Regions from separate parts of the Rhizobium sp. PEPV16 genome, predicted to be linked through region 1. Evidence: predicted binding sites of a transcription regulator. Region 1 holds the regulator's gene; the other holds the start of a gene.
What was found. Region 1 encodes LexA, which represses DNA repair genes until DNA is damaged. Its sites were predicted from a motif close to TGTTCNNNNTGTGTTCNG; they were not measured.
Positions count from the first base shown of each region.

Region 1 (14,649 bases):
CGCGCAGAGATTAACCGTTCGTTGACTCTAAAAAACGGGCAAGAAAAAACCCGCGCCGGGAAGGCACGGGTCAAGCCATTGAAAATCAGATCCGATCAGCCGCGAATGATCGAGCGGCCGGCATACTGGGCCTGCGGGCCGAGGCCCTCTTCGATACGGATCAGCTGGTTGTACTTGGCAAGACGGTCGGAACGCGACAGCGAGCCGGTCTTGATCTGACCGCAGTTGGTGGCGACCGCGAGATCGGCGATGGTCGAATCTTCGGTCTCGCCGGAGCGATGCGACATGACGGCGGTATAGGCCGCCTTGTGCGCCGTGTTGACGGCGTCGAGCGTTTCCGTCAGCGAGCCGATCTGGTTGACCTTGACGAGGATCGAGTTGGCGACGCCCATGCGGATACCGTCGCGAAGACGGGCGGAGTTGGTGACGAAGAGATCGTCGCCGACGAGCTGGGTCTTCTTGCCGGCCAGGTCGGTCAGCGTCTTCCAGCCGTCCCAGTCGTCTTCGGCCATGCCGTCCTCGATCGAGATGATCGGATAGTTGGCGGCGAGCTCGGCCAGATATTCGGCCATGGCGCCCGATTCCAGCGTGCGGCCTTCACCTTCGAGAACGTATTTGCCGTCCTTGAAGAATTCGGTCGAGGCACAGTCGAGGCCGAGGCACATGTCGTCGCCCGGCTTGTAGCCGGCTTTCTCGATCGACTTCATGATGAAGTCGAGGGCCTCAGGCGCGCTCTTCAGGCCCGGTGCGAAACCGCCTTCGTCGCCGACATTGGTGTTATGGCCCTGGCTCGCAAGTTCCTTGCGCAGCGTATGGAAGACTTCCGAACCCATGCGCACGGCTTCAGCGATCGAATCGGCGCCGACCGGCAGGATCATGAATTCCTGGAAATCGATCGGGTTGTCGGCATGGGCACCACCATTGATGATGTTCATCATCGGCACCGGCAGCAGGCAGGCGGAAGCGCCGCCGACATAACGATAGAGCGGCAGGCCGGAGGCCTGGGCAGCGGCTTTGGCGACGGCGAGCGACACGCCGAGGATGGCGTTGGCGCCGAGGCGCGACTTGTTCGGCGTGCCGTCCAGCTCGATCATGATGTTGTCGATCTGGATCTGGTTTTCGGCGTCGATGCCGCCGATCGCGTCGAAAATCTCGGTGTTGGCGGCTTCGACCGCCTTTTCGACGCCCTTGCCCAGATAGCGCTTGCCGCCGTCACGCAGTTCGACCGCCTCATGCGCGCCCGTCGAGGCGCCCGAGGGAACGGCCGCGCGGCCCATGCTGCCATCTTCGAGATAGACATCGACTTCGACGGTGGGGTTGCCACGGCTATCGAGAATCTCACGGGCGATGATATCGGTGATTGCAGTCATGGGTTCTTCCTGCTCGGTGGATGATAAGTCGGTTCGAAACCTGTCTTAGTCGAAGGCGTGCAAATTACAATGCCGCAATTTCCAGCCTTCGGACCAGCCTTCCCGGCCTATAGCACGATCATGTCAGACTGTTGAACGTCAAGCCTTGGCGACCGCATCGAAGGCAAGCAGCTTTTCGAGAAGCCGCGGCATGTCCTTGAGATAGACCATGTTCGGGCCGTCGGAAGGGGCGTTGTCGGGGTCCTGATGGGTTTCGACGAAGACACCGGCAATACCGGCAGCCACTGCGGCGCGCGCCAGGGTCTCCACGAATTCTCGCTGACCGCCGGAGGATTCGCCCTGCCCGCCCGGCTGCGCCACGGAATGGGTCGCATCGAAGATAACGGGCGCGCCCATCGCTGCCATGATCGGCAGCGAACGCATGTCGGAAACCAGCGTATTGTAGCCGAATGAGGCTCCGCGCTCGCACAGCAGCACGTTCGGATTGCCGCTGGCATTGAGCTTCTTCAGGACGTTCTTCATATCCCAGGGAGCGAGGAACTGGCCCTTCTTGACGTTGACGACGCGGCCGGTCTTGGCGGCGGCGATGAGAAGGTCGGTCTGGCGGCAGAGGAAGGCCGGGATCTGCAGGACGTCGACGATCTTTGCCACCTCCGCGCATTGCTCGGCGGTATGAATGTCGGTCAGGACGGGAAAGCCGAATTCCTTCTTGAGGTCGGCAAAGATCTCTATGCCCTTTTCGATCCCGATACCGCGTTCAGCCGAGAGCGAGGTCCGGTTCGCCTTGTCGAAGGAGCTCTTGTAGACGAGGCCGATGCCGAGCTTTCCGCAAAGCTCCTTCAGCGTGCCGGCAACCATGAAGGCGTGGTCGCGGCTCTCCATCTGGCAGGGACCGGCAATCAGCGACAGGCGGCCGGTATTGGAAAAGGTGACCTGGCCTTGGCCTTCGCCGATCCTGACCTCGGAATTCGTATCAGTGCTCATCGTGTTTCCTCGAAAGCGAAGAGCGTGCCCTGCCCGGGCGCGGGCTTCACCAGAATGCGATTGTTCTTGCGCGTGTATGTCACCCCGTTAGCAGCCAAATGCGCTTCTGTCACGGCAAGATCGACGACAGCAAAGAGGATTGCCCGGCCGCGCAGGCCGCGATCTGCGCATGAGCCGGCGATGTCGAAATAGGCATCCAGCCCTTCCGGCGTCATCAGGCTGATTTTGGCATTTGACGCCGCGATATTGAAGCCGAAACCGGTTTTTTCGACTGCCGATTGCGCCACGGCAAGGCTGACGAAGGCAGCGAAGGCGGCCGGCTCCGGCGTGCAAAGCGCAATCTCGACTATGCCGGTGACGCCATTGGCGTGTGTTTCCAGCGCGGCGCGGTCGGCCGGCAGCGGATTGACGCGCTCGACGGTGAAAAGCAGGAGATCGGGCGCGCGCAGGTCGCCGGCGAAAGCCAGCTTGAAGCCCGCAATCGTCTCGGAACCGTCCGGCATCGTCATCGGCCGGGTGAACTGCAGCATCTCGCCGGCGCTCGATCCGTTGCCGACGAAATTCTGATGATCGGTGCCGGCATCCTTGCTGCCGAAAGCCAGCCCCGAAAGCCCCTCCTCGCCGCAGCGGAAACGAAAGGCCTGGTTGCGGGCCGTGAAGACATTGCCTTGGCGTGCCGATGCCTCGCTCTCCTCGACGCTCGCAATCCCGAGTGGCTCCAGATAGGTCTTGTCGGCAAAAAAGACGCAGGCGTTTTCCGTTCCGAAGGGATGGCGCGCATCGGCGGCAACGGTGAAGCCGAGCTTGCCGAGCCTTTCGCGCGCCAGATCGATATTGACGACCGGCAGCAGGACATGATCCAGCGGGTGCGGTTTGGCGGAATGCTCGTTCATGATGTCCCTCCTGGAAACGTCAAGACTTGTGTCCCACTCCGGCGAATGAAAATAAAAATCTCAACGAGTTGGCGCCAAGTTTTACGGAAATTTAGCTACTTGCGGAACACATATGGAACATATAGTGTCTGTTCTGGATTTGTTTCAATCACGAGGTCACAACGTCGATGCTCACGCGCAAACAACAGGAGCTTCTCCTTTTCATTCATGAGCGCATGAAGGAATCCGGCGTTCCGCCATCTTTCGACGAAATGAAGGATGCCCTGGACCTCGCCTCCAAGTCCGGGATTCATCGCTTGATTACAGCGCTTGAGGAGCGAGGCTTCATTCGCCGCCTACCGAATCGCGCCCGCGCGATCGAGGTCATCAAGCTTCCGGAGGCCTACAGCCCCAGCATTCAGCCCCGGCGCGGCTTTTCGCCGAGCGTCATCGAGGGCAGCCTCGGCAAGCCGCAGCCGGTTGCCACTCCTGCTCCCGCAAAACCCGTCGCCGACAACGGCAACTCGGTCTCCGTGCCGGTCATGGGCCGAATCGCTGCCGGTGTGCCGATCTCGGCGATCCAGAACAATACCCACGACATCGTCGTTCCGGCCGACATGCTCGGCTCCGGTGAACATTATGCGCTCGAGGTCAAGGGCGATTCGATGATCGACGCCGGCATCTTCGACGGCGACACCGTGATCATCCGCAACGGCAGCACCGCAAGTCCTGGCGACATCGTCGTTGCTCTCGTCGACGACGAAGAAGCGACACTCAAGCGCTTCCGCCGCAAGGGCGCCTCGATCGCGCTGGAAGCGGCCAACCCAGCTTACGAGACCCGGATTTTCGGGCCGGACCGTGTCAAGGTTCAGGGTAAACTCGTCGGTCTCATTCGCCGATATCACTGACATTGGCCAGGCCGGATTCGGTAAAACTGTTGCTGCGCCAGTCATAGGCACGATGGCGCATCCATGGCCGCGACAATACATCGAATGCGGTTGCGACCTCCAGGCCAGTGTCCGTGAAGCGCAACTCGATGGAACCGGTCCTGCGCAACGTCTCACCGGTGAAGAGCGTCGCACCTGAACGGCAATTGTTGAAGCGAAGGCGGACCGACGTCACGACTATATCGGCCGCGTCGCACGCCGGGCCGAGATAGGCGGCGTTGTCGATGACGGTTACCACCCGACCATTGCCAAGCCTTGATATGCACCAGGCCTTCTTGACGCAGGAAAAGCGGTTTGCGTCACCGCCCGCTGCGGCCGTCCGCATCGCGGTCCTTGCTTCGTTCTGCTGATCGCGGGAAAGCCTGACGCGGCGGTCTTCTCCCTCAGGCGGGATAGCAGGACCATCCAGCATCTTCGGCGGATCATGCCTCGGCAGGACCAGCGCTCGCTGCCACTGGTCGAAGATGAAGTCCGGCGGTCTTTCACGGTTGGAAGCCATTGCCGCCGCCTCGACGACCGCGACGAGACTGCCATCCTCCGAAATCACCAGATCCGGCGGCCGGGGAACCGGCAGAAGCAGCAGGATGAGTGTTGCGACCGCGATGATCGATGTGCCGACATGGCGCAACCGGGTGCGGAGCAGCGTCAGCAGCAGAAAGCCTGCCACGGCGACGGCGAAATACCAGGCGGGCAAGCGGCCGACGTCGATATTGCCACCCCAGCCGGACACCGTCTTTGCGACCGCGATCACCAAATCGAGGCCGAATCCGACGATCTTCCAAGCCCAAACATCCAGACCGAAAGGCATGAGCAGCATCGCCAGCAGACCTGCCGGCATGATGATGAAGGAGATGATCGGCATCGTCGCGAGGTTTGCCGGCAGGCCGTAGGCGGTCAGGCGATGAAAATGCTCGATCGAAAACAGCGCGGTTGAAAAACCGCCGATCAGCGAGGTCAGGAAGACGCCGCCGAAGAAACCGGCAACCGTAACGAACGGCCGGATGATCGGCAGCTTCAGAAAGGCGTTTTCGCGGACGCGCCGGTCCTTCCACAGCTGATAGCCCGAGACCAGTGCCAATGTCGCGGCAAAGGACATTTGGAAGCTCGGTCCCAAGACCTCGGACGGCGAAATGGCAATGATGACGAGAGCGGAGAGCGCGACATTGCGCAGGCTGATCGACGGCCGGTCGAAGAAGACCGCAATCAACATGATGGCCATCATGATGAAGGCGCGTTCTGCAGAGACCGCAAAGCCGGAGATCAGGAAATAGGCGGTGACGGCGATGAGCGCGCCGGCGGCAGCGATCTTCTTCGTCGGGTAGGCCTCAGCGATGCCTGGAAAGAGGCTGAGCAGCATCCGGAAGCCGACGAAGAAGATGCCGGCCGACAGCGCCATGTTGAGACCGGAGATGGCGATGATATGAGCCAGACCGGACTGGCGCAGCGCCTCCGTCGTCGTATCCGAAATGGCGCGCCGCTCATCCGTCACCAGAGCAGCGGCAAAAGCACCGGTGTCGCCGGGCAGGATCGACCTTATGCGGTCGCCAATCCCGCTGCGCAGCCGGTAGAGCCCTTCGAGCAGCGCTTCCGCCGTCGATCTTGCAGCCTGGGGACCTGCCTGCGCATCGACCTTCGTCGGCGCACCGTAGAAGAAACCGTTGGCGCCGATGCCGTCGAAATAGGCACTGAAGGAGAAGTCGTTGAGCTCGGGAAGCGCTGGGCCTGCGGGCGGCGTCAGCCGCGCCCTGCCGCTGATTATGTCGCCGATCTCGAAGGGCGCGTCGGCGCCGCGGGCGATCACGGTTATGCGTTCGGGCGGCCGCTTCACCTGTGGCGCCTCAGTGCCGGTGACGGCAAGAATGTAGCGCCACCGCCCGCGACCATCGCCTTCGCGCCGCTCGACGCGGCCGGTCACCGTCGTCGTCACGGCGGAATCGAGGATCATAGTGGAAATCCGCCAGCTCTCGAGCTGCGCAGAGACCATGCCGCAGGCCACGAGCGCAAGCGCCAGCAGCGTTGCCCGCACCGCCGCCCGGCCGCGGCTGGCGATGAGAACCGCCACGGTCAGCGCCAACAGGCAGAGCAGCGATGCAACGAGAGGAAAATCCGATGCCGCGAGAAACCAGACGGCTGACCCGGCGCCGAGGAAGACCGGCGAGAACAGCAGCAGGCGCCCATGGTCCGCCTCCTCGCCCAGCATGCGCATGCCGGCCCGCAGCAATTGCGAAGCTGCGGCCGGCAGCCGGTGGCGCAATGGTGTCGCCGACTGCGTCCGTGTCGGTCGCGGCACCACGACAGGTGGTGAAAAACGGGAGGAGTCGGCAGCACCTTCGCCTGCTTCCGGCCGCAATTCGACTGTCGTTAACTCCTGCATGAAACCGCCCAAGCCCGGCTGCGAAGGCGGCCAGAATGCAACCTCCAATCAAATCCGGCAAGAATAATCGATTGAAATATGAGGGAAAATCGCGAGCGCCAAAAGACCAGTCGAATCATCGGCTTCCGATATGCGTGCGGCTCATCGCTGCAGTGCCTAAAAGATGATACCGCAATGCACAAAATGCCGTCACGGTAACTTGGCATTAGCCTCGCGATCATATAGCTATCGGTGAGGACGCTTAACCCCTATGGCGCTTTTATGGCGCCACCGCCATTTCGGAGGATCAGCATGACGGATCAAAGCGCTACAATAAAAATCGGTGACAAGTCTGTCGACCTTGCTGTCAAAAGCGGCACGATCGGCCCGAGCGTTATCGATATCGGTGCCCTGTATAAGAACACGGCTTCCTTCACCTACGATCCGGGTTTTACCTCGACCGCATCCTGTGAATCGAAAATCACCTACATCGACGGCGACGAAGGCGTCCTGCTGCATCGCGGCTATCCGATCGAGCAGCTCGCCGAGCACGGCGACTTCCTCGAAGTCTGCTACCTCCTGCTTTACGGCGAACTGCCGACCACCGTGCAGAAGAAGGATTTCGATTACCGCGTGACGCACCACACCATGGTGCACGAGCAGATGAGCCGCTTCTTCACCGGCTTCCGCCGCGATGCGCATCCGATGGCCGTCATGTGCGGCTGCGTCGGCGCGCTGTCGGCCTTCTATCACGACTCCACCGACATCACCGATCCGCACCAGCGCATGGTCGCCAGCCTGCGCATGATCGCCAAGATGCCGACGCTTGCCGCCATGGCCTACAAGTACCATATCGGCCAGCCCTTCGTTTATCCGAAGAACGACCTCGACTACGCCTCGAACTTCCTGCGCATGTGCTTTGCCGTGCCTTGCGAGGAATATGTGGTCAATCCGGTGCTTGCCCGCGCCATGGACCGCATCTTCATCCTGCACGCCGATCATGAGCAGAACGCCTCGACCTCGACCGTCCGTCTCGCCGGTTCGTCGGGCGCCAACCCGTTCGCCTGCATCGCCGCCGGCATTGCCTGCCTCTGGGGCCCCGCTCACGGCGGCGCTAACGAAGCAGCGCTCAACATGCTGAACGAAATCGGCACGGTCGACCGCATTCCGGAATATGTCGCCCGCGCCAAGGACAAGAACGATCCGTTCCGCCTGATGGGCTTCGGTCACCGCGTCTACAAGAACTACGATCCGCGCGCCAAGATCATGCAGAAGACGACGCATGAAGTGCTCGGCGAACTCGGCATCAAGGACGATCCGTTGCTCGAAGTGGCGATGGAGCTGGAGCGCATCGCGCTTACCGACGAATATTTCATCGAGAAGAAGCTCTATCCGAACATCGACTTCTATTCCGGCATCACGCTGAAGGCGCTGGGCTTCCCCACGACCATGTTCACCGTGCTCTTCGCGCTCGCCCGCACCGTCGGCTGGATCGCGCAGTGGAACGAGATGATCGAGGATCCGGAACAGCGCATCGGCCGTCCGCGCCAGCTCTATGTCGGCGAACCGAAGCGCGACTACATTCCGGTTTCGAAGCGCTGATCGCTTCATAAAGAACCCAAAAGAAAACCCGGTCAGAAACGCCCGGGTTTTTTCTTTTTCAGCACGTCGAGAAGGATCTCGGCGGCGTGCTCGCCGGGCGGCTTTTCGGTCTGCATGCGTTGCCAGACGAGATCGTAACCCTCGTTCATTGCCTTTAGCTGGAACGTATCGGCCGACAGTCGCTCCATCCAGCGCGCCAAGCTGGCGCCGCGGACCACCTCGTTCAGATATTCAGGCACGACGGCATAATCGGCGATGATATTGGGCAATGCGCCCGTCCACACCTTGATGCGCAGGCTCAGCAGGCGGATGATCCAATCCGTCTTGTAAACGGACACCGTCGGCACGCCGGCGAGGGCGAGTTCGAGGATCACCGTGCCGGAGGCTGCCATCGCCGCATCCGCTTCGGCAAAGGCCTTCCATTTCTGCGCCGACCCGACCACCACTTCAGGCGGTGTGGCCCAGCCTGCGACGAGGCCCTTCACCAGCGCTTCGTTGTGCGGCACGGTCGGCAGCAGGAAGCGCATCGGGCCGTTGCGGGCGACAAGTTCTTTGGCGGCATCCTCGAAGAACGGCAGGAGCTTGGCGACTTCGGAGGATCTTGACCCCGGAAGCATCAGGATCGTCTTGCCCGCTCTCTCGACGGATGCGCGCCCGGCGCGCAGCCGCCGCGCTTCGAGCAGCGCCGGGTCGGCGATCAGGCGATGGCCGACATAGGTGGTCTCGGGCCCGCCGAGCGTGTGCATGACTGCCGGCTCAAAAGGCAGGACGGCGAGCACATGATCGACATAGGCGAGCATGCGCGTGGCGCGATATTCCTTCCAGGCCCAGACGCTCGGACAGACGTAATTGACAACCGGCAGATCGGGCAGCGCGGTGCGGACACGCTTGGCGACGCGATGGGTGAAGTCCGGGCTGTCGATGATGAGAAGAATATCCGGCCTTGCGGCGATGATGGCAGCCGTCGTCTGGCGGATCAGGGTATAGAGCTTCGGCAGCCGGCTCAGCACCTGGGTGATGCCCATGATCGACAGCTCGGAGAAATCGAACAGGGATCGCAAGCCTTCCGCTTGCAGCCCCTCGCCGCCGACGCCGACGAGTTCCACCGGTCCGCTATGAATCCGCTTCAGGGCGGCGATGAGATCGGCACCGAGCAGATCCCCCGACACCTCGCCGGCAATGACGGCAATCTTCAGCGGCGCCCCGTTCATTCGAGCCCCCATGCCGGCAGGCCGCGATCGATGCCGCAGACGAAAAGCCCGGCCTCATCGGCGGCTTTAATGACGGCGGCGCGATCGAGCACCAGCGAGCGGCCGGCCTCGACGGCGACGCCGGCAAGGCCGGCTTTCCTCGCGTTCAGGACCGTGGAAACGCCGATCGCCGGCAAGTCGGCGCGGATATCCTGTTGCGGCTTGCAGAGTTTGACGAGTGCGCCACGGCGGCGCGGCGAGATGCGCCCGGCGGCTCTGAGACCCGCGACACGCTCCAGCATCTCGTCCGTGCCCTCAAGACCCTCCAGCGCGACGATGCGCCCGCCGATGGCGACGGCGCCCTGGCCGACATCGAGCCGGCCCAGCATCTCAGCGGCATCGGCTGCGCGCCTGATATCGCGCCGGTCTTCCTCGCCAGGCGCTGCAGCGCCAAGCGGGCCGACGTAGGCAAGAAGGTCGGGAGCGATCTCATGAGCGCCGACGACGCGGCGGCCGTTTCCCTCGATCAGCCGGATCACCATCTGCAGCACCGTATCGTCGCCGCCGGACAGCAAGGTGCGGATCGTGGCCGGCATCTTCATCAGCGTGCGCAGCGTCGGGCGCACCTCGCGCCATTCCGGCCGGCGCCGCACGCTTCCGGACATGACGACACGGCCGATGCCGTAGCGGTTCAAGAGGCCCTCGAGAGCTGCAAAATCGCCGACGCCGATGACGGCATGGTCATACCCTTCCCAGCGCCGGTCGCTTTCGTCCTTCAGCGCGACGATGACGGGATTTTCGCCCGCCGCGCGCGCAGCTTCGGCGACATAGGAAGGCAGAAGGCCGCCACCGGCGATGATCGCCAGCCGGCCCGCAGCGGTATCGCCGGAAAGAGTCACGGACTAGCCCTTCTGCCCCCGGGTTGGCGAGGACAAGGCGCGGTCGCTGTCGGCGGCGATGAAGTCGAGGATGTGGACCGCCTGCTCGCAATCGGCATATTCTTCGCGGATGGCGGCGGCGTTTTCGCGGACGGAGCCCGGTCCTTCGAAGATCGACTTGTAGGCGCGCCGCACCCTGTGAATGACGGCGCGGTCGACGCCGGCGCGCGTCATGCCGACGACGTTGAGGCCGCTCAGCAGGCCGGGATTGCCGTTCAGCATGCCGTAGGGAATGACGTCGTAACTCACTGCCGAGAGCCCGCCGACGAAGGCCTGACGGCCGACGCGGGTAAACTGGTGAACGGCCGAGCCGCCGCCCAGGATGACGCGATCTTCGATGACGACATGGCCGGCGAGCATGACGTTGTTCGACATAATCACATGGTTGCCCACCCGGCAGTCATGCGCGACATGCGAATTGGCAAGGAAGAGGTTGTTGTCGCCGACGATCGTCTGACCGCCGAAATCGGCCGTGCCGGTATTCATCGTCACGCCCTCGCGGATCGTGCAGTTGGCGCCGACCGTCAGCGTCGTCTCCTCGCCGCCGTGATGCACGCTCTGCGGATCGCCGCCGACGACCGCCATCGGGAAGATGCGCGTGCCCTTGCCGATCACGGTGCGGCCGGTGACGACCACATGCGACAAAAGCTCGACATTCGCATGCAGGACGACGTGCGGCCCGACATGGCAGAAGGGACCGATCTTGACGCCCTCACCGATGCAAGCGCCGTCCTCGACGACAGCCATCGGATGAATGCGGGCGCTTTCGGCGATAGTGCTCATGCCTGATCCTTACGAACGATCATCGCGCCGATATCGGCTTCGGCGACGAGCGCGCCGTCAACCTTGGCGTCACAATGAAATTTCCAGATATTGCCGCGCTGCTTGTGCTTCCTGACATGGAATTCAACACGATCGCCGGGGACGACGGGCTTGCGGAAGCGCGCATTCTCGATGGTCATGAAATAGACGAGGTTGCCGGGCTGGCCATCCTTCTTGGCACAGATCGCACCTGCGGTCTGAGCCATGCCCTCGATCAAGAGAACCCCGGGCATAATCGGAGATTCCGGAAAATGACCGGTGAAATGCGGTTCATTCACCGTGACGTTCTTGATGCCGATCGCCGTGTTGTCGCCATCGATCTCGATGATCTTGTCAACCATCAGAAACGGGTAGCGATGCGGCAGCAGTTTCATGATCTCGATGATGTCAGCCGAAGAAAGCGTTGTCGTGGCTTCCTCAGTCATTTTGCTCGCCTCCAGGTTTCTTCCCGCGCAGCTTCGTCTTTGACATCTGTTGCGCGACATCTCTCAGATAGTCATTCAGCGGACGCCCAGGTGTACCACCATATTGTCCGCCAGCGGCAAGATCGGTCATGATACCGCTTTGGGCGGCGATCTGCACGCCGTCGCCGATCGTCACATGCCCCTTGATACCGACCTGGCCGCCGATCTGAACGCCATTGCCGATCTTCGCGCTGCCGGCGATGCCGACCTGCGCAACGATGGCGCAATGGCGGCCGATCTGAACGTTGTGGCCGATCTGTACCTGGTTGTCGATCTTGGTGCCTTCGCCAATGACCGTATCGTCCATGGTGCCACGGTCGATCGAGGTGTTGGCGCCGATCTCCACATTATCCTGGATGATCACTCGGCCGATCTGGACGATCTTGATCATGCCGCGCGGGCCCGGCGCATAACCGAAACCATCCTGGCCGATGCGCGCGCCGTTGTGGATGATGACGCCATTGCCGAGCAGCGCGCAGAGAATGCTGGCGCCGGCCGCAATCGAACAATCCCGGCCAATCTTGACATTCGGACCGATGATGCTGTGGGCGCCGATGCGCGTCCCTTCGCCGATCTCGGCATGCGCCCCGATTACGGCCAGCGGCTCGACGATCACGCCCTTTTCAAGCTTGGCGCTCGGATCGATCACCGCACTTGGCGCGATCTCGCTTTCACCGGAAAAGACGACCGGGCGCAATGCCGCGGGATAAAACAGGCCGCCCGCCATCGCGAAAGCCGCATGCGGATTGGATGACAGGATGACCGGGATATGGGGGGGTACGAGATCGGCGAGCGCCTTGTCGCAGATCACCGCCGAGGCTTCGCATGTCGCCAGTTCATCGCGGCTGCGGCGCGACAGGATATAACAGACATCGCCTGCCCGGGCCCGGCTGATGGGAGCAACGGACCTGACGATAACATCGGCATAGTCGGAATTGGCAAGTTCCGCCCCAAGAAACTCTGCCAGCTCAGCGAGCTTCAGACCTTCATGGGGCAGAAAAAAAACGTTTTGCTCCATCGGCAATGCTCCAGAACGGAATTGAGTCTTACAGTTCCGGACTGCCGATATCAGAATTGGTTGTTGATGCCAAACTTGAAGTTCTGCGTCTTGTCGAAGTCTTCCTTGAGGACCGGGATTGCGTAATCCAGACGCAATGCACCGAAGGGAGACTGCCAGACGAGGCCGACACCGACGGAGGCGCGCAGCGAAGCGCTGGTACCGTCGGCCTGGTCTGACCCAAGAAGCTCGACGTCATTGCCGAACAGCGTACCGGCATCGGCAAAGACTGCGCCGCGCAGGTTGAAGTCACGCGGGAAGCCCGGCATCGGGAAGGTCGCTTCTGCAGACGCCGTGAAATAGGTCGTGCCACCGAGCGGGTCATCGTGATCCCCGCGGATGCGCGGGCCGATACCCTTGTTCTCGAAGCCGCGAATATCACCGTTGGTCAGCGTGAACTGGTCGAAGACGTTCAGATGGTCGCCCAAAGGAACGACATAACCAGCCGAAGCGGAAAGCGAGCCGATGATATCGGCATCGTCAGCGAGCAGGTGGTAATAACGGGCCTTGCCGTAGATCTTGTAGAACTGCGAGTCGCCGCCGAGGCCGGCAAGTTCGTGCGTCGCCGTCGCATAGATGCCTTCACGCGGCAGGACCGTGTCGTCAAGCGTGTTGTAGGTCAGCGTCTGCGAGACGGAAGAGCGTGTCCACGGGCTCTCGTCGACCAGATTGGCGTAAGTCGCCGAAAGATCAGAGGTATCGCCGTCATACTTCATCTGCTTGTAGTTATAACGGAAGGTCGTCGCCAGATCTTCGGTGATCGGCGCAGTCACACGCAGGACGACGCTGGTTTCCTCGTAGTCGTAGTCGTCGTTGCTCGACGTTTCGCTGCGGTTGACGTCGAAGCCTGCCGCCAGACGGTAGCCGAGGAAATAGGGTTCGGTGAAGCTGACACCGTAGGCGCGCGAGCCTTCCTGGCCGCCACCGGCCGAGATGCGGATGTACTGGCCACGACCGAGGAAGTTCTTTTCCTCGATCGATGCTTCGAGCAGCAGGCCGTCGCCGCCGGCGGCATAACCCGCGCCGACACCGAACGAACCGGTCGACTGATCCTGCACGTCGACGACCACCACCACGCGGTCCGGCGAACTGCCCGGCTGGGTGGAGATATTGACGGAAGAGAAGTAACCGAGCGCTTCGAGGCGACGCTTGGCCTTGGTGATCATCTGCTGATTGAAGGCATCGCCTTCGCTCATGTCGAATTCGCGGCGAATGACGTAGTCGCGCGTGCGGCTGTTGCCGCGGATCTCGATGCGCTCGACATAGGCGCGCTCGCCCTGGTCGACCAGATACTCGACACCGATCGTGTTGTTGTTGAGGTCGCGATTACCGCGCGGCGTGACGCGCGCAAAGGGATAACCGGCTGATGCCACCTGATCGGAGATCGCCTCGATCGACTTCTGGACTTCCTTGGCGTTGTAGACCTGACCTTCGCGGGTGCGCACCAGCGGCTGCAGCTGCTCTGAGCCGACGCCTTCGACGGTCGACTGGACGGTCACCGGTCCGAAGTCGTAGCGCTGGCCTTCCTCGATGTTGAATGTGAGCGTGTATTTGTTGGTCGCGTCGTCGAAGGTGGCATCGGAAGAGACGATGCGCATGTCGGCGTAGCCGCGATTGTAATAGAACTGACGCAGCGCTTCTTCGTCGGCGTGGAGCTTGTCTTCGTTGTAGACGTCCTTGCGGGTCAGGAACGAAAGAAAGTTCGAACGCTTGGTGGCGATCACGGCAGCCAGGCGGCCGGCGCTGTAGGCATTGTTGCCGACAAAATTGATCGAATCGATCTTGGTGCGGTCACCCTCGTTGATGACGAAGGCAAGGTTGACGCGGCCTTCGCCGAGCGGCACCACCTGCGTCGTGACTTCGACCTCGCTGCGCCCGGTGGCAGCATAAGCTTCCTTGATCGACTGGATGTCGGCCTGGATCTGGGTGTCGCTGTAGGGGCCGGCAGCGTGGGTCTGGACGATCGTCGCGAGCTTGTCGTCCTTGATCTTGCGGTTGCCGTTGAAGACGACCTGATTGACCAGTTGGGCTTCCTGAACATTGACGACCA
Region 1 covers NZ_VSZV01000244.1:2,397-17,045, forward strand. The annotation lists gene eno (phosphopyruvate hydratase) at 96-1,370, opposite strand; gene kdsA (3-deoxy-8-phosphooctulonate synthase) at 1,509-2,354, opposite strand; gene FY112_RS09035 (VOC family protein) at 2,351-3,247, opposite strand; gene lexA (transcriptional repressor LexA) at 3,415-4,134, shown strand; gene FY112_RS09045 (ComEC/Rec2 family competence protein) at 4,115-6,547, opposite strand; gene gltA (citrate synthase) at 6,839-8,128, shown strand; gene lpxB (lipid-A-disaccharide synthase) at 8,161-9,339, opposite strand; gene FY112_RS09060 (LpxI family protein) at 9,336-10,217, opposite strand; gene lpxA (acyl-ACP--UDP-N-acetylglucosamine O-acyltransferase) at 10,221-11,039, opposite strand; gene fabZ (3-hydroxyacyl-ACP dehydratase FabZ) at 11,036-11,503, opposite strand; gene lpxD (UDP-3-O-(3-hydroxymyristoyl)glucosamine N-acyltransferase) at 11,496-12,560, opposite strand; partial or broken gene bamA (outer membrane protein assembly factor BamA) at 12,611-14,649, opposite strand, start outside.

Region 2 (14,694 bases), on a different contig from region 1:
CCCTTGCCGGCGATATCAGGGGCCGAGCCGTGCACAGGCTCGTAGAGCGCCTTGCGCTTGCCGGTCTTGCCATCAGGCGCGCCGAGCGAGGCCGACGGCAGCATGCCGAGCGAACCGGTCAGCATGGCGGCAACGTCGGAGAGCATATCACCGAAGAGGTTGTCGGTGACGATGACGTCGAACTGCTTGGGCTGGCGCACCAGCTGCATGCCGCCGGCATCGGCCAGCATGTGTTCGAGCTGGACGTCGGAATATTTTGCCTTATGTGTCTCGGTTACCACCTGGTTCCAGAGCACGCCCGACTTCATGACGTTGCGCTTTTCCATGGAGCAGACGCGATTCTGCCGCGTGCGGGCCATTTCGAAGGCGACGCCGGCGATGCGCTCGATCTCGTAGGTATCGTAAACCTGCGTGTCGATGCCGCGCTTCTGGCCGTTGCCGAGGTCGATGATTTCCTTCGGCTCGCCGAAATAGACGCCGCCCGTCAGCTCGCGGATGATCAAGATATCGAGGCCTTCGACCAGCTCCGGCTTCAGCGACGAGGCCGCAGCAAGGGCCGGATAGCAAATGGCGGGGCGCAGGTTTGCGAAGAGCTGCAGATCCTTGCGCAGGCGCAGCAGGCCGGCTTCCGGGCGCACTTCGTAAGGCACGCTATCCCATTTCGGGCCGCCGACGGCGCCGAACAGAACGGCATCGGCGGCAAGCGCCTTCTGCATGTCGGCTTCCGAGATGGCAGCGCCATGCGCATCATAGGCGCAGCCGCCGACAAGGCCTTCGTCGGTGACGAAACCGGCATTCATCGCCTCGTTCATATAGGCGATGATCTTGCGGACCTCGCCCATGGCCTCGGGACCGATGCCGTCGCCCGGCAACAGGAAAAGATTGCGCGCTGTCATGAAACCCTCCTGGGAAAAACAAGTTGCGGTTTCTTAGACCTCGGAAAAGGGCATTTCAAGCGACAGAAGCGGTGAATCGGTACGCTTCGCTCCGAGCCGCGATAGTTGCTCCTGCGTCCGCAAACGGATTAGAACGGTGACCCTATCTTTATCCTGGATGGTTCCCATGCCTTTCGCGCCTCTCCACCTCGACACGCCCTTGCTCCAGACGGCACCTGGCTACAGCGCCAGCGGCAAACCGCTCTGGCTGAAGCTTGATGCGCTGCAGCCTTCCGGCAGTTTCAAGCTGCGCGGCGTCGGCCGGCTTTGCCAGCACGAGGTGGAAAATGGGGCGCGCGAAATCTTCTGCGCTTCCGGCGGCAATGCCGGCATTGCGGCCGCTTATGCCGGCCGGGCGCTCGGTGTGCCGGTCACAATCGTCGTGCCGGAGACGACGGCGGCCGATGTACGGCAGACCATTGCCGCAACGGGCGCGAATGTCCTCGTTCATGGTTCGGCTTTCGATGAGGCCAATGCCCATGCGGTCGAACTCGCCCGGAGCCGCAAGGCAACCTATGTGCACCCCTTCGACCATCCGCTTCTGTGGGATGGCCATGCCACGCTGATCGATGAGGTGGTGGCGAAAGGGGCAAAATTCGATTGCGTGGTCACCAGCGTCGGCGGCGGCGGGTTGCTTGCCGGCATCGTCGAGGGGTTGAAGCGCAACGGGCTTTCCGATGTGCCTGTTATCGCCGTCGAAACGGAAGGGGCGGCTTCGCTCCATGCCAGCCTCAAGGCGAATGAGCGTATCACCCTTCCCGCCATTACCTCGATTGCCAATTCGCTCGGGGCGCGGCAGGTGGCGCAGCATGTCTTCGACCTGCCGCAGCAGCATCCGATCGAAAGTGTTCTCGTCAGCGACGCCGATGCCGTTGCCGCCTGCCTGAAATTTGCCGATGCGCAGCGCATTCTGGTCGAGCCGGCTTGCGGTGCGGCCCTTGCGGTTGCCGATGTGCATGCCGGGCTGCTTCAGCGCTTCGACAATCCGCTTATCGAAGTCTGCGGCGGCATCGGCGTGTCGCTCGAAAAACTCAGGGCCTGGAAAGAGAAATTTCTTTGATGTGCCGCAAAAGAGAAAGCCGGGCAAAGCCCGGCTTGATCGGTAACCGATTGGATAGGGCTCAGGCTGCCCAGGGGTGCGAAGCGGCATTCTTCTTTTCGAAGCTGTCGATCGCCTTGCCCTTTTCCAGCGTCAGGCCGATATCATCGAGGCCGTTCAGCAGGCAGTGACGCTTGAACTCGTCGAGATCGAACTTGATCAAGCCACCATCGGGGCCGGTGATCTCGAGATTTTCGAGGTCGACGGTCAGGACGGCGTTGGAACCGCGCGAGGCGTCGTCCATCAGCTTGTCGAGGTCTTCCTGGCTGACTTTGATCGGCAGGATGCCGTTCTTGAAACAGTTGTTATAGAAAATATCGGCGAAGCTGGTCGAGATAACGCAGCGGATGCCGAAATCCAGAAGCGCCCAGGGCGCGTGCTCGCGCGAGGAGCCGCAACCGAAATTGTCGCCGGCAACCAGGATCTTGGCATCGCGATAGGCCGGCTTGTTCAGCACGAAATCCGGGTTTTCTGAGCCGTCTTCGTTATAACGAGCCTCCGCGAAGAGGCCGGTGCCGAGGCCGGTGCGCTTGATCGTCTTCAGATAATCCTTCGGAATGATCATGTCGGTGTCGACGTTGACAACCGGCAGAGGCGCTGCAACGCCCGTGAGCTTCACGAATTTATCCATGACCCATGCTCCATTTCAGCAAATCTACTTCCTGAATTTGCATCTAGTCCAGTTTTTCGCCGAAATGAAGGAGAATCTTTAACAGCCGGCGGCCACGCGACGTTTCGCGCGGTCCGCCAATTGCGGCTGTCCCTTATTTGGACGGTGCGTTCAACCCCCAGAGGACGCCGAACGGATCACGAAGCTGGCCATAGCGGTCGCCCCAGAACATCAGTTCGACCGGCATGACGACTTCGGCGCCGGCAGCAATCGCGCGATCCCACCAGAAATCGATATCGTCGATGATCAGCTGAATGGCGAAGCCTTCATGGCCTTTGAAGGGATGGCCGTAGTCAGGATAGGCATCCGACAGCATCAGGGAGCTGCCGTTGATGTAGAGATGCACATGCATCGTTCTGCCGCTCTCGTCGACGGGCACGAGATATGCCTCTTCGGCGCCGAAAGCCTTCTTGTAAAATTCCGCAGCTTTCACCGCGCCGTCGACCGTCAGATAGGGCAGCAGGCCGTTCTTGACCGGTGGCATCTTGGTCGGGTTGCTCTCTGTCGTCGCATCCATGCTTGTCCTCCATTCGTTTTTCAAGCGCCGGCTGAATGCCTGGCTGCTTCAAAGACGTAACATGGAAGCGTGATCCGACAGTGTCGGCCGAAATTTTTCGGGGAACCAAAATTTTCAGCGAAAAGGTGATCAGAGATCGATGATCGTGCCGCGGCCGTCGTTCCACACGCGCATCTCGCGCTGGCCGTTATTTGCCTTGGCGCGGACCGGAGCGGGCTTCATCTTCATCGAAAGCGCACGTCCGACCATGAGCACGGTCAGGATGCCGCCGACGGCGAGCGTCACCGAGAAGGTGAAAAGCAGCATGGCCACGAAAACGGTGGCGCCGGCAAGCATGAGGAAGATGGAGCGAATGTTCTGCATGGTTAGAGACCTTTCTTCGGAAAGGAATGTGGTCCTTCTCTTTCCTCTCTGCAAGGCAAGCATGGCTTTTTGTTGTTCTGCTCGATGTTCTGGGGTGGGCTGCTTGCTTCGGCTTTCAAAGCTTGGCACTAATTCGCCATGAGCCGAAACCCCACGACCCGCTCCGCCCGCCTGCGCCGTTCGGTGTTGAGCGTGCCTGCCATCAACCCCCGCGCCCTCGAAAAAACCCATGCTGTCGATTGCGATGCGGTGATCTTCGATCTCGAGGATTCCGTGGCGCCGGAAAAGAAGGTGGAAGCACGGGAAACCCTGAGGAATTTCTTTTCGGCTCGGCCGCTCCAAGGCAAGGAGCGGATCATCCGCATTAACAGTCTGTCCACCGATTTCGGCTTGGCGGACATGGAGCTGGTGACGGCGCTTGGTCCCGATGCCGTGCTGCTGCCGAAGGTCGACGAACCGCAGGATGTCATGGCGCTCAGTGACCTTCTCTCCGAGGCCGATGCACCGGAAGATCTGCGCATCTGGGCGATGATCGAGACACCACGCGGCATCCTGAATGCGGCTGGCATCGCCGAAGCCGGGCGCACGGCGGGCTCACGGCTCGATTGTCTCGTCGTCGGGCTCAACGACCTGCGCAAGGAAACCGGCGTGCTGCCGCAGCCGGGGCGGAGCTATCTCGCGCCCTGGCTGATGCAGGTCGTCCTTGCGGTCAGTGCCTATGGGCTCGATGCGATCGACAGCGTCTTCAACGATTTCAGGGACGAACAGGGTTTCGATGCCGAATGTCTGCAGGGCCGGGCCATGGGCTTTGCCGGCAAGATGCTGATCCATCCGGCGCAGATCGAGCCCGCCAACCGCCATTTCGGTCCGGATCCGGCAGCGATTGCGGAAGCGGAGGCGATCATATCAGCCTTTGCCGACCCCGCCTCCGATGGGCTGAACGTCATCAATGCAGGCGGGCGGATGGTCGAGCGGCTGCATCTTGTCCAGGCGGAAAGTCTGGTCCATAAAGCCCGCCTGATCGCAGCCCGCCAGGCTGCAGCACGAAAGACGATGTGATGAAACTCTACCGCTTCCTGACCGGTCCCGACGATGCTTCCTTCTGCCATAAGGTCACCGCCGCCCTCAACAAGGGCTGGTCGCTGGAGGGCTCACCGACCTATGCCTTCAATGCCGCAACCGGCGCGATGCAGTGCGGCCAGGCCGTCGTCAAACATGTCGAAGGCAAGGACTACGATCCTGAGATGAAGCTCTCCGAGCAGTGAGGTTTTAGCGCATAACCCCGAAAATCGTAATCGATTTTCGGGGTTATGCGTGATTGAAAGTGATAGAGCGTCCTTAGCGCGTCCTTGGACGCGCGGCGCTCTATCGTTCGGCGGCTTCCTCGGCGCTTGCCTCAATCCGCTCCATGTCATCGTCGCTCAGCCCGAAATGGTGGCCGATCTCGTGGATCAGGACGTGGGTGATGATGTCGCCGAGCGTTTCGTCGTTTTCAGCCCAGTAGTCGAGAATGGGACGGCGGTAGAGGCGGATGCGGTTCGGCATCTCGCCGGTTTCCACCGTGAAACGTTCGGAAATGCCCCTGCCCTCGAAAAGGCCGAGCAGATCGAAAGGGGTTTCCAGCGCCATGTCCTCGAAAACGTCGTCATCGGGGAAATCTTCGATCTCGATCGTGAGGTTGGTCGTCAGCTGGCGGAATTCATCCGGGAGATGGCTGTAGGCCTCCATCGCCAGCGACTCGAAGGCGCTGATCGTCGGCGCATGGCGGTCCCGCCAATCATCGCTCTGGTCTATGCGGGCCATGAATATTCCTTCCTTTGCGGGCCCATATAGAACCTTTATCGCCGATTTTCGAGTGCGGAATCAAAGGCAGGAATATTTTCATAGAAAATGGCCGTTGACTCTTCATTAGCTCTCTGGAATCTATAAGAACATAACAGGAACAAGACGGATCGGAGAACGCCATGGCGCAGCACGCCCTGGCGCGCGAGCGGCTTTTTGCGCTCCGCGAAACCATTGCCAGACTGGAGGGAAGGCCCGCGCCGGCGCTTGCCGCAGCGGAACGGGAAGCCCTGGCGGAAGGACGTAAGGCCCGCCAGGAGCGCACGCTGCCGCCCCTGCCGTTTGGGGTGGAGTTTCTCGACGGGGCGCTGGAAGGCGGCTTGCCGCTCGATGCGATCACCGAATTCCGTTCCGCTCTGTCTCGCGATGCCGGTGCTGCAAGCGGGCTGGCGATGGCTGTTGCCGCGCGGCTGCAAAAACAGGAAGCGGATGCCGGCCGCCTTCTGCCGTTGCTCTGGATCGGCGATGCCGTCGGCACGCTGGAGGCCGGTCGTCCCTATGCCCCCGGGCTTCGGGATTTCGGCCTAAACCCGGAGCGGTTTCTCCATGCGGCGCCACGCAAGCTGGACGAGGCGCTCTGGCTGGCGGAGGCCGCGGTGGAAAGCGCTGCCTTCTCGGCCGTCATCTTCGAAGTACGGGGCAATCCTGCCCATTTCGGCCTGACCGAAAGCCGCAGGCTTAGCCTCAGGGCGCATGCTGCCCGCCGTCCGCTCTTTCTTGTCCGTCAGGCCGGGGCGGAGGAGGCAAGCAGTGCGGCCTTGCGTCTGCATGTCGAACCGGCCCCGTCCGCTCTGCGGCCGTTGCCGGATGGATCGAAACTTTCCGGCAGCATCGGCAATCCAATTTTCCGTCTGACGCTGGAGAAGAGCCGCAATCCGGCCCCGCTGTCCTTTCTTCTGGAGTGGAATCCCCATGAACGCGAATTTTTCCCTGTCGCCGAACCAAACCTCGTTCGTCCTCCAGGCGAACAGTCAGCGCATTCTGGCGCTCAGCTTCCCGCATCTGCCAACGGACCGTATCGCCCGCAGGCGATGGGGGCTCTCCTGGCGTTCGAAAGGGCGTCCTGAGACGCCGCCTATCGTCTGTTCCGGCAAGCTCAACAATGCCATGCGGCTGACGGCACTGGACGAGTTGGCCGAGAGGCTGGGGTTGAAGAAGGAGCTGGGCGTTGCCGAAGCGCGCGCCATGTATCCGATGCTCGAGGTCGCGGAAGAGGATCCGGCGGCCGACCGCCGGTTGCTGGAGGCAATTGCCGACTGGTGCGACCGTTATACGCCGCTGGTGGCGTTCGACGGCAAGGACGGCCTGTTTCTCGATATTAGCGGCTGCGCCCATCTTTTCGGCGGTGAAAAGGCGCTTCTTAGGGATGTGCTGTCGCGGCTTTTTCATATGGGGTTCGATGCCCGCGGCGCGATCTCATCGTCACCCGGCCTTTCCTGGGCCGCGTCCCGCTTCGGGCAAGGCGGGGTGATCGAGGACGAAGAGACGGAACATGTGCTGATGTCCTTGCCGGTTGCAGCCTTGCGACTGGAAGGACAAACCGTCGATGCCCTGAAGAAACTCGGTCTGAAATATGTCGGCGACGTCATCGATGCGCCGCGGGCGCCGCTGACCCGCCGGTTCGGCCCGGAGCTGCTTCTGCGTCTCGATCAGGCGCTGGGACGTGAAGAGGAGCCGGTCTCGCCCCGACGTCCTGTTGCCAGCCTCTCGGCCGAAAGCCGGCTGATCGAGCCCATCGGGACGGAAGAGCAGATCCTTGCCGTCACCAGGCAGGTCGCCTTATCGCTGCAGCCGTCGCTGGAGGCGCGGGGGGCTGGTGGGCGGGTGTTCGAACTGGTTCTGTTCCGCGTCGACGGCAGGGTCTTTCGTATCTCCGTCGGCGCTTCACAGCCGCTTCGCGAACCAAAGTTCATCGCCGGGCTTTTTTCCGAGCGATTGCAGGCGGTCTATGACGATCTCGATGCCGGCTATGGTTTCGAGATCCTGCGGTTGAATGTGTTGCGGCACGATCCCTTCAATGAGACGCAGGGTGATTTCGAGGGCGACCGCCAGGGAGAGATCTCGCTTTCGGCCTTCGTCGACCGAGTCTCGGCCCGGCTTGGTGCGGATTGCCTGCAAAGCTTCCAGCTCCGCGAGAGCCATGTGCCGGAACGCGCCGTCATCACGGTTCCTGTGATGGAGAGCCTTCCCAGGCGGAAGGCCGCGCAGGACATCCAGCTTCCTTTCCGCGAAGAGCGCCCGCTGCGGCTCTTTGCAACGCCGGAGCCCGTCGAGACCATACTTGCCGAAGTGCCCGATGGTCCGCCGCAGATCTTCCGCTGGCGGCGGATGCAGCATCAGGTGGCAAGAAGCGAAGGGCCGGAACGGATTGCCATGGAGTGGTGGATCGATGGGGATGACGCCGAGGCGCGTGACTATTTCCGCATCGAGGATGAGACCGGACATCGCTTCTGGATCTATCGGCGGGGCTTTTATGGTCAGGAGCTTGAGCCTCGCTGGTTCATGCATGGCGTGTTCGCATGACAGCCACGCGCGCATTCTTCGAGATCGGCACAAGGACGAATTTCTCGTTTCTTGAAGGTGCCTCTGGCCCGGAAGAGATGGTCGTACAGGCCGCTTATCTGAAGCTTGGTGGCCTCGGCATAGCGGACCGGAATTCGGTTGCTGGCGTGGTGCGGGCGCATGCGCAGGCGGAGCAGCTTGAGGAGAGATACAAGAACAGGGATGAGATTCTGGCCGAAGCGAAGAAGGAAGGAAAAATGGAGGTCATCCTCGATCCTATCCGGGTTCAACCAGGCGCCCGTCTCGTCTTTTGCGACGGAACGCCTGATATCCTTGCCTATCCGCAAAACCGGCGAGGCTGGGCAAACCTCTGCCGCCTTCTCAGCGCCGGCAATCTGAAGGAGGAAGCGGTCAAGGGAAGCTGCATTCTGACGGAAGCGGAATTCATGGAATGGGGGGACGAAATGATGCTTGCCCTCGTTCCCGATCGCACCCTTGTCGATCATCAGGCGGCTCAGTCGACGCTGGAAGATTACCTGGAACGGTTTCGCAGACGCTTCCGCAAGGCTTTTTTTATGGCGCTGGCGCCAGCCTATGACGGCCGCGACAGGCAGGTCTTTGCGGTGCTTGCCATGCTTGCTGCTCGAAATCGTGTGCCGCTGATTGCCACCAACCAACCGCTTTACCATCACCCCGAACGCCGGCCGCTTTCGGATGTCGTGATCGCGATCCGGGAGCATGTACAGATAGCGCAAGCCGGTTTCCTGCTGGCGCCGAATGCCGAACGCTACCTCAAGGATTCACGTGAAATGGCCCGGATCTTCCGGGACTATCCTAATGCGGTCGAGAATACGCAGGTATTTTTCGACAGTTTGACCTTTTCGCTGAAGGAACTGGAGCACAATTATCCGCCAGAAAACGATCCCGGCGAAACGCCGCAGGAGACTCTCGAAAGGCTGACGAGAGCGGGAGCGGTAAGACGCTATCCCGAGGGTATCCCGCCCAAGGTGGCGCAACAGATCGATTATGAACTAAAACTCATTGGGGATAAGAAATATGCCTCCTATTTCCTGACGGTGCACAGGATCATCCAGCACGCCCGCTATGAACTCAAGGTCTTGTGCCAGGGGCGCGGATCGGCGGCAAATTCGGTCATCTGCTATTGTCTCGAGATAACGGAAGTCGATCCCGAAAAGAGCACACTGCTCTTCGACCGCTTCATTTCGATGGATCGCGACGAACCGCCGGATATCGATGTCGATTTCGAGCATGACCGGCGTGAAGAGGTCATCCAGTTTATTTACAAAAACTACAAAAGAGAACATGCGGGACTGACGGCGGGGGTGACCACCTACCGCACCCGTTCGGCCGGCCGAGAGGTCGCCAAGGCCTTCGGGTTGTCGGAGGATGTCCAGTCGGCGATCAGCAGTCTCGTCTGGGGGTGGTCGGAGGACAATCTTTCCGAACGCGATGCCAAGGCGGCCGGCCTCGACGTCAAGGATCCGGTGACGCGGAACGTGCTGAAATATGCCTCCGAGCTTCTCGGCTTCCCGCGCCACCTCACCCAGCATGTCGGCGGCTTCGTCATCACGCGGGACCGGCTCGACGAGGTGGTGCCGATCATGAAGACGGCGATGCCGGATCGCTACATGATCGAGTGGGACAAGGACGACCTCGACAACGTCAAGATCCTCAAGGTGGATGTGCTGGCACTCGGCATGCTGACCTGCCTGCGAAAGGCTTTTTCGCTGCTTGAATTGCATTACGATGTGAAGAAGACGCTCGCAGACCTTGGCAATAAGGAACATGGGAACGAAGGCGAGCCAGTTTACGAGATGATGGGCAGGGCCGATACGCTCGGGGTCTTCCAGATCGAAAGCCGGGCGCAGATGAGCATGCTGCCGCGTCTCCGGCCGACGCGATTCTACGACCTCGTCATCGAGGTGGCGATCGTGCGGCCGGGTCCGATCCAGGGCGACATGGTGCATCCCTATCTGAAGCGCCGGGAGCAGCGGGCCAAGAACATTCCGATCGAATATCCGAGCAAGGAGCTGGAAACTGTTCTGGAAAGAACCCTCGGCGTGCCCTTGTTCCAGGAACAGGCCATGCAGATCGCCATTACCGCAGCAGGATTCAGGCCGGCGGAAGCCGACAAGCTTCGCAGAGCGATGGCAACATTCAAGAGAACGGGTACGATTGGTAACTTCGAAAAGCAGTTCATCGACGGAATGGTCTCAAAGGGCTATGCCCAGGAATTCGCGCAGCAGTGTTTCAACCAGATCAAAGGCTTCGGCGAATACGGTTTCCCTGAAAGCCATGCCGCCTCCTTCGCGCTGCTCGTCTATGCTTCCTCATGGCTCAAGGCCTATTATCCCGACGTTTTCTGTGCGGCGATGCTGAATTCCCAGCCGATGGGGTTTTATGCACCGGCGCAACTGGTGCGGGATGCACGCGAGCACGGGGTCAAGATCCTGCCGGTCGATATCAATGAATCGAACTGGGATTGCGGTCTGGAAGAAGCTACCTTCGATCGGAATGCCATCGATTTCCGGCATGACAAGATGCGCGAGATCATCAAGACCCGGCATGCGGTGCGGCTGGGTTTCCGGCAGATCAAGGGCCTTTCGACAGACGATATGGAACGGCTCGTCAGCAATCGAGGCGAAGGCTACAGCTCGGTCCGCGATCTCTGGCTACGGTCGGGTCTGCAGAAATCCGTCATCGAGCGATTGGCGGATGCGGATGCATTCCAATCCCTCAAACTATCGCGACGCGACGCGCTCTGGGCGGTGCGGGCGCTGGATGTGAAGAGTGCTGCCGAGGAGCTGCCGCTTTTCGAGCAGGTCCGTCATGTCGACCTCCAGATCGAGCCTGCGGCAAAGCTGCCGGAAATGCTGCCCGGAGAGCAGGTCATCGAGGATTATCGTTATCTCTCTTTGTCGCTGAAGGCGCACCCCCTGTCCTTCCTGCGCGAGGAATTGCGCAAGGCCGGTGTGACACGCAATGTCGATCTGTTGAAGGTCGCGAACGGAAAGAGGGTGACGATCGCGGGCCTCGTGCTGGTGCGCCAACGGCCGGGTTCGGCCAAAGGTGTGATCTTCATGACGCTGGAAGACGAGACCGGCGTGGCCAATGTGATTGTCTGGTCGAAAATGTTCGACAAATACCGCTCGGTCGTGATGGGCGCCCGGCTGGTGAAAATCCGCGGCAGGCTGCAAAGCCAGAGCGGGGTGATCCATACCGTCGTCGAGCATATCGAGGACATGACGCCGGCGCTCGGTATCCTGCAACGCGAGGCCCGGCGTTTCGGCGTCTGCGAGCGGGCAGACGAGGTGCTGAGGCCGGGTGCCGATCAGCGGCAGAAAAAGCTTGTAAATGCGCAGGAGAGGGCCGAGCTGGAAAAACGGGTGGTTGCCTCGGGCCGCCATGCGGGCGCGGCGGAAACCGCTCAGGTGATGCCGCGCGGACGCAACTTTCATTAAAAATGCATCGCATCGATCAAGACCATGCGGCGCGCTTCAATTGCCTTATGGCGTCATCACCCTGAAACCGCTGCATAATCCCGGACGATATGCATGAAGGCCTCACCGGACACCGCTATTCAATGATGCGGGGCTCGAATTTTTTCTTGACAGCCACCATCTTCTTTAGCAGAAAACACGATAGTCAGTGTCATGTTTGGAATGAAGACGTGCTTGTCTGCAGCTGCAATTACATAACCGATAAAGAAATCCGGGAGGTTATCACCAACCTTCTCGATGAAGACTGTTGGCAGCTTATCGTGCCTGCGAAAGTCTACCACGCCATGGAAAAACGCGGCCGCTGCTGCGGCTGTTTCCCCAACGTCGTCGACCTCATTATCCAGACAACCGAGGAATATCACGCCCGTCGCCACTCGACGGAGGCCGAAATATTTGATTTCATGTCCCGCTTGAAACAATTCCATGAGGAAAACAGGAGAGCGGACATTGAAAGGCGACAAAAAGGTCATCGAGCGGCTTAACGAGGCGTTGTTCCTCGAACTCGGTGCGGTCAACCAATACTGGGTTCATTATCGTCTTCTTGAGGACTGGGGTTACACCAAGCTCGCCAAGAAGGAGCGCGCCGAATCCATCGAAGAGATGCACCATGCCGACCGGCTTGTTGCACGCATCATCTTCCTCGAAGGCCATCCCAATCTGCAGACCCTTGCACCTCTGCGCATCGGCCAGAACGTCAAAGAAGTTCTGGAAGCCGATCTTGCCGGCGAGTACGACGCCCGCGCGGCCTACAAGAAGTCGCGCGATATCTGTCATGACGCCGGCGACTATGTTTCCATGAAACTTTTCGAGGAGCTGCTGGCGGACGAGGAAGGTCATATCGACTTCCTCGAAACACAGATCGACCTGCTCGAGAAAATAGGCGAGAGCAAATACGGCCAGCTCAATGCCGATTCCGCCAACGAAGCCGAATAATATTCGAACGAGAGGCCGGCCGCCTATGGCGGCCGGTGTGCCCGATCTGACACCGTTGAACGCGAATCGGTGCGGTCGGCATTCTTCGGAGGCATCGTTGCCGAGCACAAACGGAAGCGATCATCCCGCCGTGATCAGTCTTCCGATTGAAGTGTTTCCAAGTGCTGGAACTCGGCCACCACCTGGTCGTAGACGGCGCGCTTGAAGGGGACGATCAGCCCTGGCAGTTGCTGCATCGGCTTCCATTCCCAGGCATCGAATTCCGGTTCATGGCCGCCAGGCGGCGGGTTGATGGCGATCTCGCTGTCGTCGCCGTCGAAGCGAAAGGCGAACCAGCGCTGCGTCTGGCCGCGGAATTTCCCCTTCAGCCCGATACCGATCAGTGCCGGCGGCAGATCGTAGTTGATCCAATCTCTCGCTTCTGCAAGCAGGGTTACCGTCTTGATGCCGGTCTCCTCGTAAAGCTCGCGGTAGGCGGCGTCCAATGGATCCTCGCCCTTGTCGATGCCCCCCTGCGGCATCTGCCAGAGCTGCGGCGAGCCGTCATATTCGGAATTGCCGTCGGAGATACGTTGCCCCGCCCAGACGAGGCCATCGCGGTTCAGGATCATCACGCCGACGCAGGGGCGGTAGGGCAGATCCTCGGCTTTCACGGTCGCCTGGCTCATCTTCTTCTCCGTTCTGGGATTCTTCTCAAGGATACTCTCAAGGACCCATCTCAAGGATACTTTCAAGGATTCTTGGGGTCGTTGGAAAGGGCGGCAACGCCGACGATCTCGATGCCGCGCATCGTGGCCTCCTCGCTCCATTTGGCGATGGCGTCAACGCTCTCATCGAAAGCCGAAGCGACGCCAATCGCCTGGCCGTTCTTGCGGGCGATGCGCTCGAGCTCGTCGAGCTTCTTCAGGACGGCGTTGATATCGAGCTGGCCGTCGAGCTGCAGGTCGGCGAAGGCATAGGGCAGTTCGGTTCCCTTGGCGATCGCCGCCGTCTTCGACTGCGCCGATGTGCCGTCGTCGAGAAACAGCAATCCGCGCTTGCCGATGTCGCGCATGACAGGTTCCATGGCGGCGGGATCAGACAGGAAACGGCCGCCGAGATAATTCATGACGCCGGTATAGTTGGTGATCTCGCCCATCGCCTTGTGCAGGTTCTCGATGTTGCGTGCGGCCGGTTTCGTGGTCAGTAGCGTTTCGGGGCCTGGATCGTTCGCCGGGTAATCAAAGGGTTCGAGCGGCACCTGGAGAAGGATCTCGTGACCGCCGCGGCGGGCCTCCTGCATCCAGCGCTGCAGGCTGTTGCCGCTTGCGGCAAAAGCGAAAGTGATCTCTTCCGGCAATTCCGCGATGGCGCGCTGCGTTCCGGTCTGGCTGAGCCCGAGGCCGCTGACGACGATGGCGATGCGGACGCCACGCGCGCCGGACGAGGGGCGCGCATATTGATCCATCGGCCGCCGGCCATCGGGGCCGATAATCGGCAGCCTGCCAAAAGGCGTCTCTTCGAGCAGTGCTTCATTGGGCTGGGCCGCCATGCGCGGATCCTGGCCGATCTGCATGGCGTCGACCAGCACCGGCCCGCCGCCGTCGCGCGGGCGAGGGCTGTATTTGGTGACGACCGAGCCGTCGCCGGTGACCATCTGCTCGACATTGGCGCCCGAGCGCGGGTCGGCGCGGAGCATACCGTCCGCCGCTTGGCCCGTGGTGGCCGTCGGCGGCTGAGGAGTATTGGCAGGGGGTGTTGCGGCTTGTTCGTCCGCCGGCGGTTTGGCGCGTTCGAGCCCATCGCCGCGAAATGCCGTATAGAGGGAAAAGCCGCCTATCGCAAAAAGGCAAAGACTGGCGGCGATACGACCGAGGCGCAGGACACCTGGGCGCCGGCGGCCGGTTTTGCGGTTGCGGCCCAAAGGCGCATGCAGGTCCGTTCCCAATTTTTCGCCCGCTCCAAAACCGGGAAACAGCAGAAAGGGTCAAGGCCGAGCGAGTGCCCGGCCTTGACGTAATCGATTACTTGGCGACGACGGCCTTGTCCGGGTTCGGCGGGAAGGCCGGATCGGTCTTCTTGCCGCGCAGAAGGTCGAGCGCGTAGTTTAGCTGAACGTCGTCCTTCGGGTCCGGCGGGACGTAGGCAACGGAGCCCGAACCTTCGTCCGTCTCGCTCTGGCCCTTGATGTGGCCGCGCAGGCTGGATTCGCCTTCGGTCACCATCTTGCCCTGCAGTTCCTGCGGCAGCGGCTCCTCGACCTTGATGTCGGGGGCAATGCCGGTGCCCTGGATCGAGCGGCCCGACGGCGTATAGTAGAGCGCCGTGGTCAG
Region 2 covers NZ_VSZV01000356.1:64,108-78,801, forward strand. The annotation lists gene leuB (3-isopropylmalate dehydrogenase) at 1-896, opposite strand, end outside; gene FY112_RS34715 (pyridoxal-phosphate dependent enzyme) at 1,063-1,995, shown strand; gene leuD (3-isopropylmalate dehydratase small subunit) at 2,057-2,665, opposite strand; gene FY112_RS34725 (glyoxalase/bleomycin resistance/extradiol dioxygenase family protein) at 2,799-3,221, opposite strand; gene FY112_RS34730 (hypothetical protein) at 3,351-3,584, opposite strand; gene FY112_RS34735 (CoA ester lyase) at 3,723-4,643, shown strand; gene FY112_RS34740 (DUF1737 domain-containing protein) at 4,643-4,849, shown strand; gene FY112_RS34745 (metallopeptidase family protein) at 4,950-5,387, opposite strand; gene FY112_RS38370 (hypothetical protein) at 5,549-6,493, shown strand; gene FY112_RS34750 (DNA polymerase Y family protein) at 6,504-7,949, shown strand; gene FY112_RS34755 (error-prone DNA polymerase) at 7,946-11,410, shown strand; gene FY112_RS38375 ((2Fe-2S)-binding protein) at 11,533-11,931, shown strand; gene bfr (bacterioferritin) at 11,897-12,382, shown strand; gene FY112_RS34770 (RNA pyrophosphohydrolase) at 12,517-13,050, opposite strand; gene FY112_RS34775 (divergent polysaccharide deacetylase family protein) at 13,113-14,309, opposite strand; gene FY112_RS34780 (S41 family peptidase) at 14,386-14,694, opposite strand, start outside.
Region 2: the regulator LexA is predicted to act here: its motif matches at 5,512-5,529, upstream of FY112_RS34745 (metallopeptidase family protein).